DNA from 2 places in the Promicromonospora sp. NPDC057138 genome. Region 1 is predicted to be linked to the other one. Evidence: predicted binding sites of a transcription regulator. Region 1 holds the regulator's gene; the other holds the start of a gene.

Region 1 (7,255 bases):
ACAGCGCGTCGGACGCCGACGCCGACCAGGCCGACGCCCCCGCCGACGGTGCGGGTGACGACGCCGCGGAGAGCGAGCCGGCGGACGCAGCTGACGGCGAGGCCGACGTCGAGGCCGCCGAGGCCGACGTCGTCGCCGAGGCCGAGGCCGTCGCGCGCAAGGCCGCCGAGGCGGACGCCGCGGCCAAGGCAGCCGCCGCGCCGGAAGCGGACGGGCCCGCCGCGAAGGCCGACGCCCCCGAGACCCCCGACAACCTGCGGCGCATCGAGGGCATCGGGCCCAAGATCGCGTCCGCGCTGGTCGCCGCCGGCTATCCCACGTACGCCAAGATCGCCGCCGCGACCGAGGACGAGCTGCGCGAGGCCGTCGCGGGCCAGGGCATCAAGTTCGCGCCGTCGGCCAGCAGCTGGGCCGACCAGGCGCAGTACCTCGTGGACAGCGACGCCGAGGGCCTGGAGGAGTACCAGGACTACCTCGTGGGCGGCCAGGAGCGGCGCGCGAAGTTCAACGAGAAGGTCGACTACGCCGACGTCGACGAGATCGCGGGCGCCGACGCGAAGGCCGAGGCGATCGCCGAGGACGAGGCGGAGGCCGCCGCGGTCGAGGCCGAGCCGACGCCGGAGCCCGAGCCCGAGCCGCAGGACCTGCAGCGCATCGAGGGCATCGGGCCGAAGATCGAGTCGGCCCTCAAGTCCGCCGGCTACACGACCTACGCCGAGGTCGCCGGCGCGAGCGAGGACGAGCTGCGCGAGGCGCTGTCCTCGGCGGGCATCACGTTCGCCCCGGCCGCCACGAGCTGGGCCGACCAGGCGCAGTACCTGGTCGACGGCGACGAGGACGGCCTGCGGGAGTACCAGGACTACCTCATCGGCGGCCAGGACCGCGCCTCGAAGTTCAAGGAGAACGTCGACTACGCCGACGTCGACGAGATCGCGGGCGCCGACGCGAAGGCCGAGGCGATTGCCGAGGACGAGGCGGAGGCCGCCGCGGCCGAGCCGACGCCGGAGCCCGAGCCCGAGCCCGAGCCCGAGCCGCAGGATCTGCGCCGCATCGAGGGCATCGGCCCGAAGATCGAGGCCACGCTCAAGTCGGCCGGCTACACGACCTACGCCAAGGTCGCCGCCGCGTCGGAGTCCGAGCTGCGCGGGGCACTCGCCGACGGCGGCATCAAGTTCGCCCCGGCCGCCGCGAGCTGGGCCGAGCAGGCCAAGCTCCTGGCGAACGGCGACGAGGACGCCCTGCGGGAGTACCAGGACTACCTCGTGGGCGGTCAGGAGCGGCGGGCCAAGTTCAGCGAGGACGTGGACTACACGGACGTCGACGAGATCGAGGACGCGGACGCCAAGGCCGCGGCGCTCGCCGCTGACGAGGCGAGGACGGCGGCCGGGGGCGGCGACACCGAGTCCGCGGAGTCCGAGGTCAAGGCATGAACCTGCGGGCGGTTCTCCCTCCGGTGATCGTCGCGGTCCTCGGGCTGGGCGTGCTCTCGGGGGTCCAGGACACGGGGTTCCGCGATCAGATCGAGTCGAAGCTGACGGAGCGCGCGCAGGAGGCCCTCTCGGCGGCCGGGCTCGGCGCGGTGGAGGTCGAGCTCACGGGCCGCGACGCCGACGTGACCGCGCCGACCGACGCGGACGCGCTGGCGGCGGCCGACGTCGTGGGCGACGTGGACGGCATCCGCACCACCGTGGCGTACACGCCGGACGGCCTGGCGTCGGCGGAGGCCGCCGCTGCGAGCGATCCCGAGAGCACCCCGGGCGAGGACAGCGCCACCGCCGAGGCGACGCCCTCGCCCGAGGCGACCGACCCGCCGTCCGACAGCGAGCCGACGGACGGCGAGACGGCCGAGCCCGAGGGCGACAAGCCGGAGCGTGAGCCCACGCGCAAGGAGCGGGAGCAGGCCCAGGAGGACCTGGTCGAGATCCCGAACATCACGTTCGTCACGGACAGCGCGCGCCTGACCGCGGACGGTCGGCGTGTGGTACGGGAGGCCGCCGAGGTGCTCGAGGAGCACCCGGAGGTCGAGGTCCGGATCGAGGGGCACACCGACTCGGTGGGCACTACGTCGCACAACCAGGAGCTCAGCGAGCGCCGCGCCGAGGAGGTGCTGGACCGGCTGGTGGAGCTCGGCATCGACAGCGACCGGCTGACGTCGAAGGGCTACGGCGAGTCGGACCCGCTGGTGGTCCCGAGAACCTTCGCGGACCTGGAGAAGAACCGCCGCGTGGAGTTCAACGTAGCGAACTGATCGTTGAGTGCTGGGTATTTGTCGGGTCGAGGCGTCAAGACCCGCAAATACCCAGCACTCAACTGTCTACCAGCGGCCCAGGCGGGTGCTCAGGAGGGCTATCGCCACCGGGCCTGCCGTGGAGGTGCGCAGGACGTGCGGGCCCAGGCGGGCCAGCACGGCGCCCGCGTCCGTGAGGAGGGCGACCTCCGCCTCGGAGATCCCGCCCTCGGGTCCGACGACGACGAGCAGCTCGCCGGCGTCGGGCAGCGGCACCGTGGCGAGGCCGTCCGACGCCTCCTCGTGCAGCACCGCTACCGTCCCGCCCGCGGCGACCACCTCGCGGGCACGGGCGGCGAGCTGCTTGGTGGTCAGCGGCAGCTCGACGTCGGGGATGCGGCACCGGCGGGCCTGCTTCGTCGCGGCGCGCACGGTGCTGACCCAGCGCGCCCGCGACTTCGCTGCCCGGTCCCCGCGCCATACGACGACCGAGCGGTCCGCCTGCCAGGGGACGATCGCGTCCGCCCCGGTCTCGGTGGCGGCCTCGATCGCCATCTCGTCACGGTCGCCCTTGGCGAGGGCCTGGACCAGCGTGATGACGACGGCGGGCGCCGGCTCGACGTCGACCTGGTCGACGCGCAGGTGCACCTCCGCGCCGTCGACGGACTCGACGACGGTCCGCAGGCGCACCCCGGCGCCGTCGACCACGTCGATCCGCTCCCCGGGGCCGCGGCGCTGGACGACGCCGGCGTGCCGGCCCTCCGCGCCGTCGAGCACGTACACCGAGCCGGCCGCGTACCCGGACAACGGATGGGCGGCGGACGCCTCCGCGAGAAAGACTGGCGCGCTCATGGACCGGCGGTCAGCGCCCGCTGAGCTTGTCGCGCAGGCGCGAGAACACGCCGCCGTGGACCGACGCGAGCCGCGACTCGGGCCGCTCCTCGCCGCGCAGCACCGAGAGCTGCTGCAGGAGGGCGGTCTGCTCCTCGTCCAGCGCGGTGGGCACCTGGACCTCGATGTGCACGTTGAGGTCGCCACGCCCCGGGGAGTGCAGGTGTCCCACGCCGAGGCCCTTGAGGGTCATCACCTGGCCGGGCTGCGTGCCCGGGCGCAGGTCGATCTCCTGGAGCCCGTCCAGGGTGTCGAGCTCGAGCACGGTGCCGAGCGCCGCCGCCGTCATCGGCACCTGGAGGGTGCAGTGCAGCTCGTCGCCGCGGCGGACGAACGTGTCGTGCGCGCGCTCGCGGATCTCGACGTACAGGTCGCCGGCGGGGCCACCACCGGGGCCCACCTCGCCCTGCGCGGAAAGCTTGATGCGCGTGCCGGTGTCGACGCCGGCGGGCACGTTGACCGAGATGGTGCGGCGCGAGCGCACGCGGCCCTCGCCGGAGCAGTCGGTGCACGGCTCGGGGATCACGGTGCCGAAGCCGCCGCAGGCGGAGCACGGCTGGTTCGTCATGACCTGGCCGAGGAACGAGCGGGCCACCCGCTGCACGGAGCCGCGGCCGTGGCAGACGTCGCAGGTGCGCGCCGAGGTGCCCGGCCGCGCGCCGTCGCCGCCGCAGGTGTTGCAGACCACCGCGGTGTCGACCTGGATCTCGCGCTTGGCGCCGAAGACGGCCTCGGCGAGCTCGAGGTCGAGGCGCACCAGCGCGTCGTTGCCGCGCCGTGCGCGCGGGACCGGCCCGGCGGGCTGCCCGCCGCCGAAGAAGGTCTCGAAGATGTCCTGGAAACCGAACCCGGCGCCGAACCCGCCGCCCGCGCCACCGCCCGGCGCGGTCGGGTCCACGCCCATGTCGTACTGCTGGCGCTTGTCCGGGTTGGACAGCACCTCGTACGCGCGCGCGACGTCCTTGAACCGGTCCTCGCCCACGTCACCCGCCACGTCGGGGTGCAGCTCACGAGCCAGCTTGCGGTAGGCCTTCTTGATCTGCTCGGGCGAGGCGTCGCGCGGAACACCGAGAATCTCGTAGTAGTCGGTCACAGGTCTCTCTTTGTGGGGAGGATTGTGGAAGGTGGGGGTGTCAGCTGGGCAGCACTCGCGACAGGTAGCGCGCGACGGCGCGCACCGCGGCGATGGTGCCCGGATAGTCCATACGGGTGGGGCCGATCGAGCTCAGGATCGCGACGGTGTCGCCGGTGGACGAGCCGTAGCCGGAGGTGACGACGGAGGTCTCCGACAGGCCCGCCATGCGGTTCTCGTGGCCGATGCTCACCGCCACCCCGGCGTCGTCGGTCATGTCGGTGAGGAGACCGAGCAGGACCACCTGCTCCTCCAGCGCCTCGAGCACCGGGCGCAGGCCCTGTTCGAACCGCATGCTTGCCCGCGCCAGGTTGGCCTGGCCCGTCAGCACTATGCGTTCCTCGCTCTCCTCGGCGAGCGCGGCGGTGACGACCTCGGCCACTGCGGTGGCCAGCGCCCGGTGCTCGTCGGGCATGGCTTCGGTGACCCGCGCGAAGGCGGTGCCGATCTCGGTGAGGCGGTGGCCCGCGGCGACGGCGTTGAAGCGGGCGCGCAGCTCGCCGAGCGTCCCGTCGTCCAGGCCCACGGGCACGTCGAGGAAGCGCTGCTCCACCCGTCCCGTGTCCGTGATCACGACCACGAGGAGCCGCCCCTCGGCAGAGGGCACGAGCTCGAGGTGCCGCAGCCCGGACCGGCGCAGCGAGGGGTACTGCACGACGGCGACCTGGCCCGTGAGCTGGGCGATGAGCCGCCCGGCCCGCGCCACGACGTCGTCCAGGTCGACCGCCTCGGACAGGAAGGTCTCGATGGCGCGCTTCTGGGGCACGGTCAGCGGCCGCACCTCCGCGAGCTGGTCCACGAACAGGCGGTAGCCCTTGTCCGTGGGGATGCGCCCCGCCGAGGTGTGCGGCTGGGCGATGAGCCCGGCCTCCTCGAGCGCGGCCATGTCGTTGCGCACCGTCGCGGGCGAGACGCCGAGCTTGTGCCGCTCGGTGAGTATGCGCGATCCGACGGGCTCCCGTGTCCGGACATAGTCCTCCACGATCGCTCGCAAGACATCGAGCCTGCGTTCCTCGCTCACCGCGCTCACCTCCGTCCCAGATAGAACGTCCGGGACCTGCACCCGGGTTCCGGCCGCTCTCCAGCGCTCTCGCTCCAGCACTCTCGCCGACCGAGTGCCAATCCTACGCGGCACACGCCAGGGGCCAAGTCCCCGACCCGCGCCCAGCCCGTCGCGCGCCCGCACGGGACGCACCGGACCCGCAGGTCACGCGGGTGACCAAGGCCTCCTACACGTTCGCGAGGGGCTGAGTAGGGCAATGCCTTAGGGGCCCCCGAACCGCCCCGGAGAACCGGCCCGAAAGATGCGGCGACCGCCCGATCCGCCGGGGCTACCTCACGGACGAATCTAGAACCACTGCCGGCGAGGGGCCGGCATCGACCAGGAGGAACACCATGTTCGGCTTCACCAGCTACGCCGAGTACCGCCAGAACGAGCAGGACCTCGACCGCCGGGCCGAGCAGGCGCGGGTGGCCCGCGAGCAGCGCGACACCGTCCGCCGGCAGGCGGCCGAGCGCCGCGGCGCCGAGCGCACCGCGGAGCGGGCCACGCACGCCGCACGCCCCCGGGTCGCCTGACCGCCCGCCCAGCCGTCCAGCACGATGCTGACCAGCGACGATGCCCACCGAGACGACGACCATCGACACAGTGACAGACACGACGACGGGACCGGCATGGGACGATGAGCCCATGCCGGTCCCTCGTGCGCGCCTGGTGGGCCGAGCCCGTGAGCTCGGCGCGCTGACCGCCGCTCTCGACGACGTCCGCTCGGGCGCCAACCGCACCCTCGTGATCGCCGGCGAGGCGGGCATCGGCAAGACCCGCCTCCTCGACGAGCTCACCGCACGCGCCGACGGCGTCACCGTCGTCACCGGGCAGTGCGCCGACGAAGGGTCCGGGCCCCTCCCCTACGCGGCCCTCGCCGGCCTGCTGCACGGCATCGTCCAGGCAGTCGGCCGTCCCGACACCGTCGTCGCCGCGGCCGGACCCGCCGCCGGCGCCCTGTCCGCGGTAGCACCGCAGCTCGTCGCCCCGGCGTCCGACGCCGGAGCCGACCGCATCCCCGAGGTCCTCACCGACCTGCTCACCGGCCTCGCGGCCGACCAGCCCCTCGTCGTGGTCATGGAGGACCTGCACTGGTCCGACGACGTCACCCGCGCCGTCGCCCTCCGCCTCGCCCGCACCGCGCCCCCCGGCCTGCTCCTCCTGCTCACCTACCGCAGCGACGACGTCGGACGCGCACACCCCCTGCGCACCGTCATGGCCGAGCTCGACCGGGCCCGCCTCACCACCCGCCTCGACCTGACCCGCCTGGGCGAGAGCGAGGTCCGCGAGATGGCGCAGGACCTGCTCGACGCCGGGCTCGACACCGGCCTCGACGCCCAGGCGCTCGCCGACCTGGCGGACCGCAGCGAGGGCGTCCCCTTCTACGTCGAGGAGCTCGTCGGCTTTCTCGGCACCGACCTGCCCGACTCCCTGCGCGACATCCTCCTGCTGCGCTACTGGAACCTGAGCCGGCAGGCCCAGGCGCTGTGCCGCGTGGTCGCGGCCGCCGGCCCGCGCGTCTGGTACGACGTGCTCGACGACGTCCTGGCGGACCCCTCGACAGGCTCAGGACGGCTCCCCTCGACACAGTCCGGGCAGCACGTCGTCCCGAACGTCGGCGCCGAGCCCGAGGAGACGGTGCGCGAGGCCGTCGAGGCGCAGGTGCTGGTCGTCACCGACGTCGGGTACGCGTTCCGGCACGCCCTGGTCCAGGAGGCGGTGTACGCCGAGCTGCTGCCCGGCGAACGGCGTCGGCTGCACGCCGCCTACGCACGAGCGCTGGAGCTGGCCCTCTCCCGGCGCGCCCGGTCCGTCGCGAAGCTGTCCCGCATCGCCGACCACTGGTGGCGCGCGGGGATGCTCGACAAGGCGCTCGCGGCGGCCGTCGTCGGGCACCGGGCGGCTGCTGACGGCGCGGCGTCGTCCACCGCGGTCGCCCTGGGCGAGCGCGCCCTGGAGC
Region 2 (7,255 bases), on a different contig from region 1:
CCCGCGGTCGCCGCACCAGCGGTGTTCGTGGAGCACTGGACCGAGCACGACGAGTTCCTCGCGCAGGAGCGGTTCAGCACACCGGAAGAGGAGTGGTGCCCGCAGGTCGATTTCCCGGTGTGGGTCGAAGATGACGGCTCCGGGACGTTCCGCCTGCTCAGCCACGGCGACTCGCCGCTCTACGGGGCGAGCACCTTCAACCGCGAGGGCTCGTTCACGAACCTCGACACCGGTCAGGCCTACTCGTTCACCTCTCACGGTCAGGACAAGGACTCGCTCGTCACCGACCTGGGCGGCGGCCTGCTCTCGATCGAGGCGCAGACCACGCAAGCAACGACCTGGTACGGCCCCGACGGCAAGAAGCTGTTCCTCGACGCCGGGCGTCTGACGTTCACGGTCGTGATCGACACGAAGGGGACCCCGACGGACGAGGACGACGAGGAGGTCGGCTTCGAGTTCGGCGGCACCACCGGGATCTTCCAGACCACCGGCCGGGACTTCTGCGACGACCTCGTCGAGTTCATCGGCTGAACGTGGACCCGGGGCTCGTTGTCACACGCGGGGCCACGACTGCGGCGTCGGCCATTTCGCGGAGCGGCCGTCGCCGCTGGAGGTGCCCGTCAGGCGGCGCTTGACCCACGGGCCCACGTGCTGCCGCATCCAGGCCGCGTTGGCGCGTGCGGCGTCGCGGAAGGCGGCGGGCGGAGCGGCGTCCAGCGGGGTGTCGTAGGCGGCGTCGTCCGGCTCGAGACCGAGGGCCACCAGGGCGGCGTTCGCCACCCGCTGGTGCCCCTCGGGGGTGAGGTGGATGCGGTCGTCGGACCAGAGGCGCAGGTCGGCCAGGGACCGCATGCCCCACAGGTCCAGCACGCGCGCGCCGTGGCGGCGAGCGATGGACCAGACGTTCGCGTTGAAGATGCCCACGCGGCCGTTGGTCCAGCTCAGGGCGGCGCCCGCCTTGAAGCCGGTGCCCATCAGGACGTCGGCGCCGGTGGCGCGGAGCGCGGCGACTGCGTCCTCCAGCGCGGCCGAGATCGCGTCGATGTCGGCCGAGGCGCGCAGGATGTCGTTCCCGCCCCCGACCAGCGAGACGAGGTCCGGCTGGGCGCCGACGGTGACGTCCAGCTGCTCCTCGATGATCGGGCGCAGCTTGCGGCCGCGGATCGCGAGGTTCGCGTACTCGAGCGGCGCCTCGTCGGCCGCGATGCGGCGCGCCGAGAGCGCGGCCGCGAGATTGTCGGCCCAGCCGCGCTGGACGTCCGGGGCGTCGGGGTACGGGTCCCACAGGCCCTCCGAGAAGGAGTCGCCCATGGCGATGTACCGCGCCCAGCGGACGGGAACGGTCATCGGGAGGTCGGTGGTGTGGCCTTCCGGGTCTGAGGATGTCGTGGCGCTCACGGCGCTCATTCTCGCGCGTGTACCGGGGAGTCTGCCGGTTCGGGGGTGTGACGGGCAGCACAAACTGGCAGTGTCGGTGGCTACCGGTAACCTCCTGGACGTGGAGACCACAGTGAACCCGACACCCCCTGTCGACACCGCCGCCGCGTCCGGCCCTCCGCCGTTGTCGCAGGTCATCGCACCGGACTGGGCAGAGGCGCTCGCCGACATCGAGCCACGCATCCATGCGATGGGTGACTTCCTGCGCACGGAGGTCGCCGAGGGGCGCACCTACGTCCCCGCGGGCGAGAACGTGCTCGCGGCGTTCAAGCGCCCGCTCGCGGACGTGCGGGTGCTCATCGTGGGCCAGGACCCGTATCCGACGCCGGGCCACGCCATGGGCCTGTCTTTCTCCGTCCAGCCGGACGTGCGCCCCGTGCCGCGGTCGCTGGCCAACATCTACCAGGAGCTGCAGGACGACCTCGGCGCCCCGCTCCCGTCGAACGGCGACCTGCGCCCCTGGGCCGACCAGGGGGTCATGCTGCTGAACAGGACGCTCACCTGCCGGCCCGGCTCCTCCGACTCCCACGCGGGCAAGGGCTGGGAAGAGGTCACCGAGGCGGCGATCCGTGCGCTGGTGGCGCGGGGCGGGCCGCTCGTGGCGATCCTGTGGGGCGCGAAGGCGCGCAACCTGAAGCCGTGGCTCGGCAACGTCCCGATCGTCGAGAGCGCGCACCCGTCGCCGCTGTCGGCGCGCAACGGGTTCTTCGGCTCGCGGCCGTTCTCCCGGGCGAACGCGCTGCTCGAGCAGCAGGGCGCGCAGCCGGTCGACTGGCGCCTTCCGTAGGGCGGTTCCGCGGGTTTCCGGGCGTCGTGGGGCGGGTCGACGTGTTGACACTGTGAAAGGGCAAGGATTGTGAAAGTGCAAGGCCGAATGGCAGGCAGGCGCTTCGGGCACGCGGTGACCCGATGAGCGAGATGCTGGTTTCGGGCGCCGACACCCCGGTCGCCGCGGGGGCCGAGAGCAAGCTCTCCGACCGTGACCGGGAGATTCTCGCGTTCGAGCGCAGGTGGTGGAAGTATGCGGGCGCCAAAGAGGAAGCAGCACGGGAACTGTTCGATCTGACGGCCACGCGTTATTACCAGGTTTTGAGTTCGCTGATCGACTCCCCGGCAGCCCTCGAGCACGACCCGATGCTGGTCACGCGCCTGCGCAGAGTCCGATCGGCCCGCCAGCGAGGACGTTCCGCACGCCGGTTGGCGGATGAGAACCACTGACCGGGCACCGATCCGTCACAACGACCCGCTACTCTCTCTGCCGTGACGAAGAGTGGCTACCCCTACCCGCCCGACGAGTTCGACGTCGCTGTCCCCGGGGGCGCACCTGTGGGTGTGCACCGTGCGCCGCGAAGCGGTTGGAGCTCGGCCTGGCCGTTCCTGTTGGTCGCCGTCGTGTGCGCCGCTGTGGCGTGGGGCGGCATCACGCTGTTGTCCGGGGGTGACGATCCGGCAGAGGCGTCGGGTAACGGTTCACCGTCCGCATCGGCGTCGGCTCCCGCGTCGCCCAGCGCATCCCCGAGCCCGTCGCCCTCCACCTCAACCTCCTCGTCGACGCCGACGGGGGTGGCAGGGGACCCGACCAAGGCCGACCTGACCGCGGGGGTCCAGGTCCTGAACTCGGGCGGGCCTACCGGGGCGGCGAAGACGGCGGCCGCGACGATCGTGGGAGCGGGCTTTGACGTGGCCAAGGTGATTGCTGATGACGACACCGCGGGTCTGGGCGAGGGGTACACCGAGACCACCGTGCTGTACGGCGCGGAACGGGCGGACACCGCCGCGGCTGTCGCCCAGGCGATCGGCGCGACCAACGCCATCGAATCCGCGGACGTCACGGCATCGGCATACGCGGTCATCGTCCTGATCAAGTAGCCGCGCAGCCGCCTCAACCCGTACCACTAGGTTGATATAGGTGTGCTTGGGCCTCGTCGCAGCCCTCTGACCTGCGCGTTCGCCGACCGCTTAATGCCCCATACCGGACATAGAGGGTTCCCTGGTGTGAGCCGGACCACTAGGCTCGAACCACCACGGGTCGACCGAGTGTCCCGTGCAGAGGTACAAGGAGAACTACGCATGGCCCAGGGCACCGTCAAGTGGTTCAACGCCGAGAAGGGGTATGGCTTTATTACCCCGACTGCCGGCGGCCAGGACCTTTTTGTTCACTACAGTGCGATCCAGTCCGATGGCTACCGGTCCCTCGATGAGGGTCAGGAAGTCGAATACGAGGTGGGGCAGGGACAGAAGGGTCCGCAGGCAGAGCAGGTTCGTCCACTCTGATCCGATGGGACGACGGGCGGGAAGGGCCCGCCCGTCGCCCGCCGCCCCCCAGGACTGCCGGGACCCAGACCCCGGCGTCCGATCTGGATGGTCGACGACGACCGCTGTCGCACCGTGTCGGACGATGACGCCCGAGGCTGACGAGCAGCCGCCCCGTACCGCGGCTGCTCGTTCTGATCTCTGACCCGCCCGTTTCCCCTTCGGGCGGGTCTCCTGGCGGGACGACCCGCCGTCGGCTGCGCGGCGCAGGACCGTGCGACGCGAGACCGTGATTCGATGGGGGAATGACCCTGCTCGACGCGGTGGTGGTGGGCTCCGGGCCGAACGGCCTGGCGGCCGCGGTGACGCTCGCTCGCGCCGGGCTCGGCGTCCGGGTCCTCGAGGCCCAGCCGACGATCGGCGGCGGCGCACGCACAGTCGCGATCCCCGAGCTCGCCGGCGACATGCTCTTCGACCTCTGCTCCGCCGTGCACCCGATGGCCTGGGCGTCGCCGTTCTTCCGGGCCTTCGACCTCCCCGCGCACGGCGTCGAGCTGGTCGCTCCGGACATCGCCTACGCCCAGCCGCTCGACGGCGACCGCGCGGGCCTCGCCTTCCGCGACCTGGCCCGGACCGCCGACCGGCTTGGGCCCGACGGCGCCGCGTGGCGCGACCTGCTCGGCCCTCTCGCGGCCGACTGGCGGCAGGTCACGGCACTCGCCATGGGGGACAAGCGGACCCCGCGCGGCATGGTGGAAGGCGCGGGGAGGCCCGGCGAGCACGCGGGGACGGCGTCGAGCATGCTCTCGATGATCCGGCCCGGGCTGCGGTTCGGCAGTGCCCTCCTGGAGCAGGGCGGCGTGCGCTGGGACCGGCGGTTCCTCACCGCTGAGGCAAAGGCGCTGCTCACCGGGGTTGCGGCACACAACATCACGCCGCTCCCGTCGCTCGCGGGCGCGGGTACCGCGCTGCTCCTCGCGGCGCTCGCGCACGCCGACGGCGGCTGGGCGATCCCCGTCGGCGGCTCCCAGGCCATCATCGGCGCCCTGGTCCGCGACCTGGAGGCGCACGGGGGCACCGTCGAGGCCGGCCGCAGGGTCAGGAGCTGGTCGGACCTTCCGCCCGCCCGCGCGGTCCTCTTCGACACCACGCCCGCCACCCTGCTCCGGATCGCGGGGGACCGGGTCGGTCCGGTCCGCCGCGCGGCCCTGCGCCGGTTCCGGCACGGGAACGCGGCGGCCAAGGTCGACTTCGTGCTGTCGGGTCCGGTGCCGTGGGGGGTGCCCGACGTCGGGCGCGCCTCGACCGTGCACGTCGGCGGGACGCGCGCCGAGATGGTGATCGCCGAGGACACCGTCGCGCACGGGCTGCACGCCGAGCGCCCGGTCGTCCTGGTCAGCGACCCGAGCGTCGCGGACCCGAGCCGGATGCGCGGGCGGAACCGGCCGCTGTGGGCTTACGCACACGTCCCGGCCGGCTCGACGGAGGACGTCACCGGGGCGGTCACCCGGCAGATCGAACGGTTCGCGCCCGGCTTCCGCGACGTCGTCGTCGGCTCGCGGTGCATCCCCGCGGCGCAGATGGAGCGGCACAACGAGAACTATCCCGGGGGCGACATCTCGGCGGGCGCGGCCACCATGTGGCAGATGCTCGCGCGCCCCACGCTCGCGCCGGACCCGTACCAGGTCGCCGAGGGTGTGTACCTCTGCTCGGCGTCGACCCCGCCCGGTCCGGGCGTGCACGGCATGGGCGGCTGGCACGCCGCCCGCCGGGCGCTGCTGCGGGAGTTCGACGTGCGGCACACGCCCGGTCTGGCGCCGGGGTAGGCCCGCGTCGCGTTTCGCCCGCGGTGTACGCGCCTTGCACTCTCAAGGTCCGAGTGCCAATAATGTCTTAGCACTCTCCGTTCGAGAGTGACAGCAGGGTCGAATGGTGAGGCCTCCTGTCGCGGCGAGACATGATCGCCGAGGCGGAGGCCGTCCGTCGCGGGCACCGGCCGGCCTGGACAAGCCACCAGCGGAGGATTCATCCCCATGGCCAAGATCATCGCTTTCGACGAGGAAGCTCGTCGAAGCATGGAGCGCGGGCTCAACCAGCTCGCTGACACGGTGAAGGTCACGCTCGGCCCGAAGGGCCGCAACGTCGTTCTGGACAAGAAGTGGGGCGCCCCCACGATCACGAACGACGGCGTCTCCATCGCCAAGGAGATCGAGCTCGACGAGCCGTTCGAGAAGATCGGTGCGGAGCTCGTCAAGGAGGTCGCCAAGAAGACTGACGACGTCGCGGGTGACGGCACCACCACCGCCACCGTGCTCGCCCAGGCGCTCGTGAAGGAGGGCCTGCGTGTCGTTGCCGCCGGCGCCAACCCGATTGCCATCAAGCGCGGCATCGAGAAGGCCGTCGAGGCGGTCACCGAGCAGCTGCTGAACGCTGCCAAGGAGATCGAGACCAAGGAAGAGATCGCTGCCACGGCCGCCATCTCGGCCGGTGACCCGGCGATCGGCGAGCTCATCGCCGAGGCCCTTGACAAGGTGGGCAAGGAAGGTGTCATCACCGTCGAGGAGTCGAACACCTTCGGCCTCGAGCTCGAGCTCACCGAGGGTATGCGCTTCGACAAGGGCTTCCTCGCCCGCTACTTCGAGACGGACCCCGAGCGCCAGGAGGCCGTGCTCGAGGACCCGTACGTCCTGATCGTCGAGTCGAAGATCTCGAGCGTCAAGGACATGCTGCCGCTGCTCGACCAGGTCATGAAGTCGGGCAAGTCGCTCCTGATCATCGCCGAGGACGTCGAGGGCGAGGCCCTGGCGACCCTGGTGCTGAACAAGATCCGTGGCACCTTCAAGTCCGTCGCCGTCAAGGCTCCGGGCTTCGGCGACCGCCGCAAGGCGATGCTGCAGGACATCGCGATCCTCACCGGCGGCCAGGTCATCACCGAGACGGTGGGCCTCAAGCTGGAGAACGCGACGCTCGAGGAGCTCGGCCAGGCGCGCAAGGTCGTCGTCACCAAGGACGAGACCACGATCGTCGAGGGTGCCGGCGACGCCGACCTCATCGCCGGTCGCGTGAACCAGATCCGCAGCGAGATCGAGAAGTCGGACTCCGACTACGACCGCGAGAAGCTCCAGGAGCGCCTCGCCAAGCTGGCCGGCGGCGTGGCCGTCATCAAGGCCGGCGCGGCCACCGAGGTGGAGCTCAAGGAGCGCAAGCACCGCATCGAGGACGCCGTTCGCAACGCGAAGGCTGCCGTCGAGGAGGGCATCGTCGCCGGTGGTGGCGTCGCCCTCATCCAGGCCGGTGCCGTCGCGTTCGCCAAGCTCGAGCTCGATGGTGACGAGGCGATCGGTGCCCAGATCGTGCGTGCCGCGATCGACGCCCCGCTCAAGCAGATCGCCATCAACGCCGGCCTCGAGGGCGGCGTCGTGGCGGAGAAGGTGCGCAACCTCCCCTCCGGTCACGGCCTGAACGCCGCGACCGGTGTGTACGAGGACCTGCTCGCCGCGGGCGTGAACGACCCGGTCAAGGTGACCCGTTCTGCCCTGCAGAACGCAGCCTCGATCGCGGCGCT

The links. The regulator HrcA, encoded in region 1, represses chaperone genes, less so after heat shock. The targets are predictions, from matches to a motif close to TTNGCACTCGNNNNNNNCGAGTGCNAA.
Region 2: the regulator HrcA is predicted to act here: its motif matches at 5,550-5,576, upstream of groL (chaperonin GroEL).

What each region holds. Positions count from the first base shown of each region.
Region 1 covers NZ_JBHUUX010000007.1:62,629-69,883, reverse strand. Annotated here, with positions in the region: gene ACFT2C_RS06965 (helix-hairpin-helix domain-containing protein) at 1-1,430, shown strand, start outside; gene ACFT2C_RS06960 (OmpA family protein) at 1,427-2,248, shown strand; gene ACFT2C_RS06955 (16S rRNA (uracil(1498)-N(3))-methyltransferase) at 2,315-3,079, opposite strand; gene dnaJ (molecular chaperone DnaJ) at 3,090-4,211, opposite strand; gene hrcA (heat-inducible transcriptional repressor HrcA) at 4,252-5,271, opposite strand; gene ACFT2C_RS06940 (hypothetical protein) at 5,646-5,828, shown strand; gene ACFT2C_RS06935 (ATP-binding protein) at 5,941-7,255, shown strand, end outside.
Region 2 covers NZ_JBHUUX010000025.1:59,711-66,965, reverse strand. Annotated here, with positions in the region: gene ACFT2C_RS15355 (hypothetical protein) at 1-531, shown strand, start outside; gene ACFT2C_RS15350 (SGNH/GDSL hydrolase family protein) at 553-1,311, opposite strand; gene ACFT2C_RS15345 (uracil-DNA glycosylase) at 1,562-2,224, shown strand; gene ACFT2C_RS15340 (DUF3263 domain-containing protein) at 2,347-2,655, shown strand; gene ACFT2C_RS15335 (LytR C-terminal domain-containing protein) at 2,698-3,306, shown strand; gene ACFT2C_RS15330 (cold-shock protein) at 3,508-3,711, shown strand; gene ACFT2C_RS15325 (phytoene desaturase family protein) at 3,996-5,516, shown strand; gene groL (chaperonin GroEL) at 5,724-7,255, shown strand, end outside.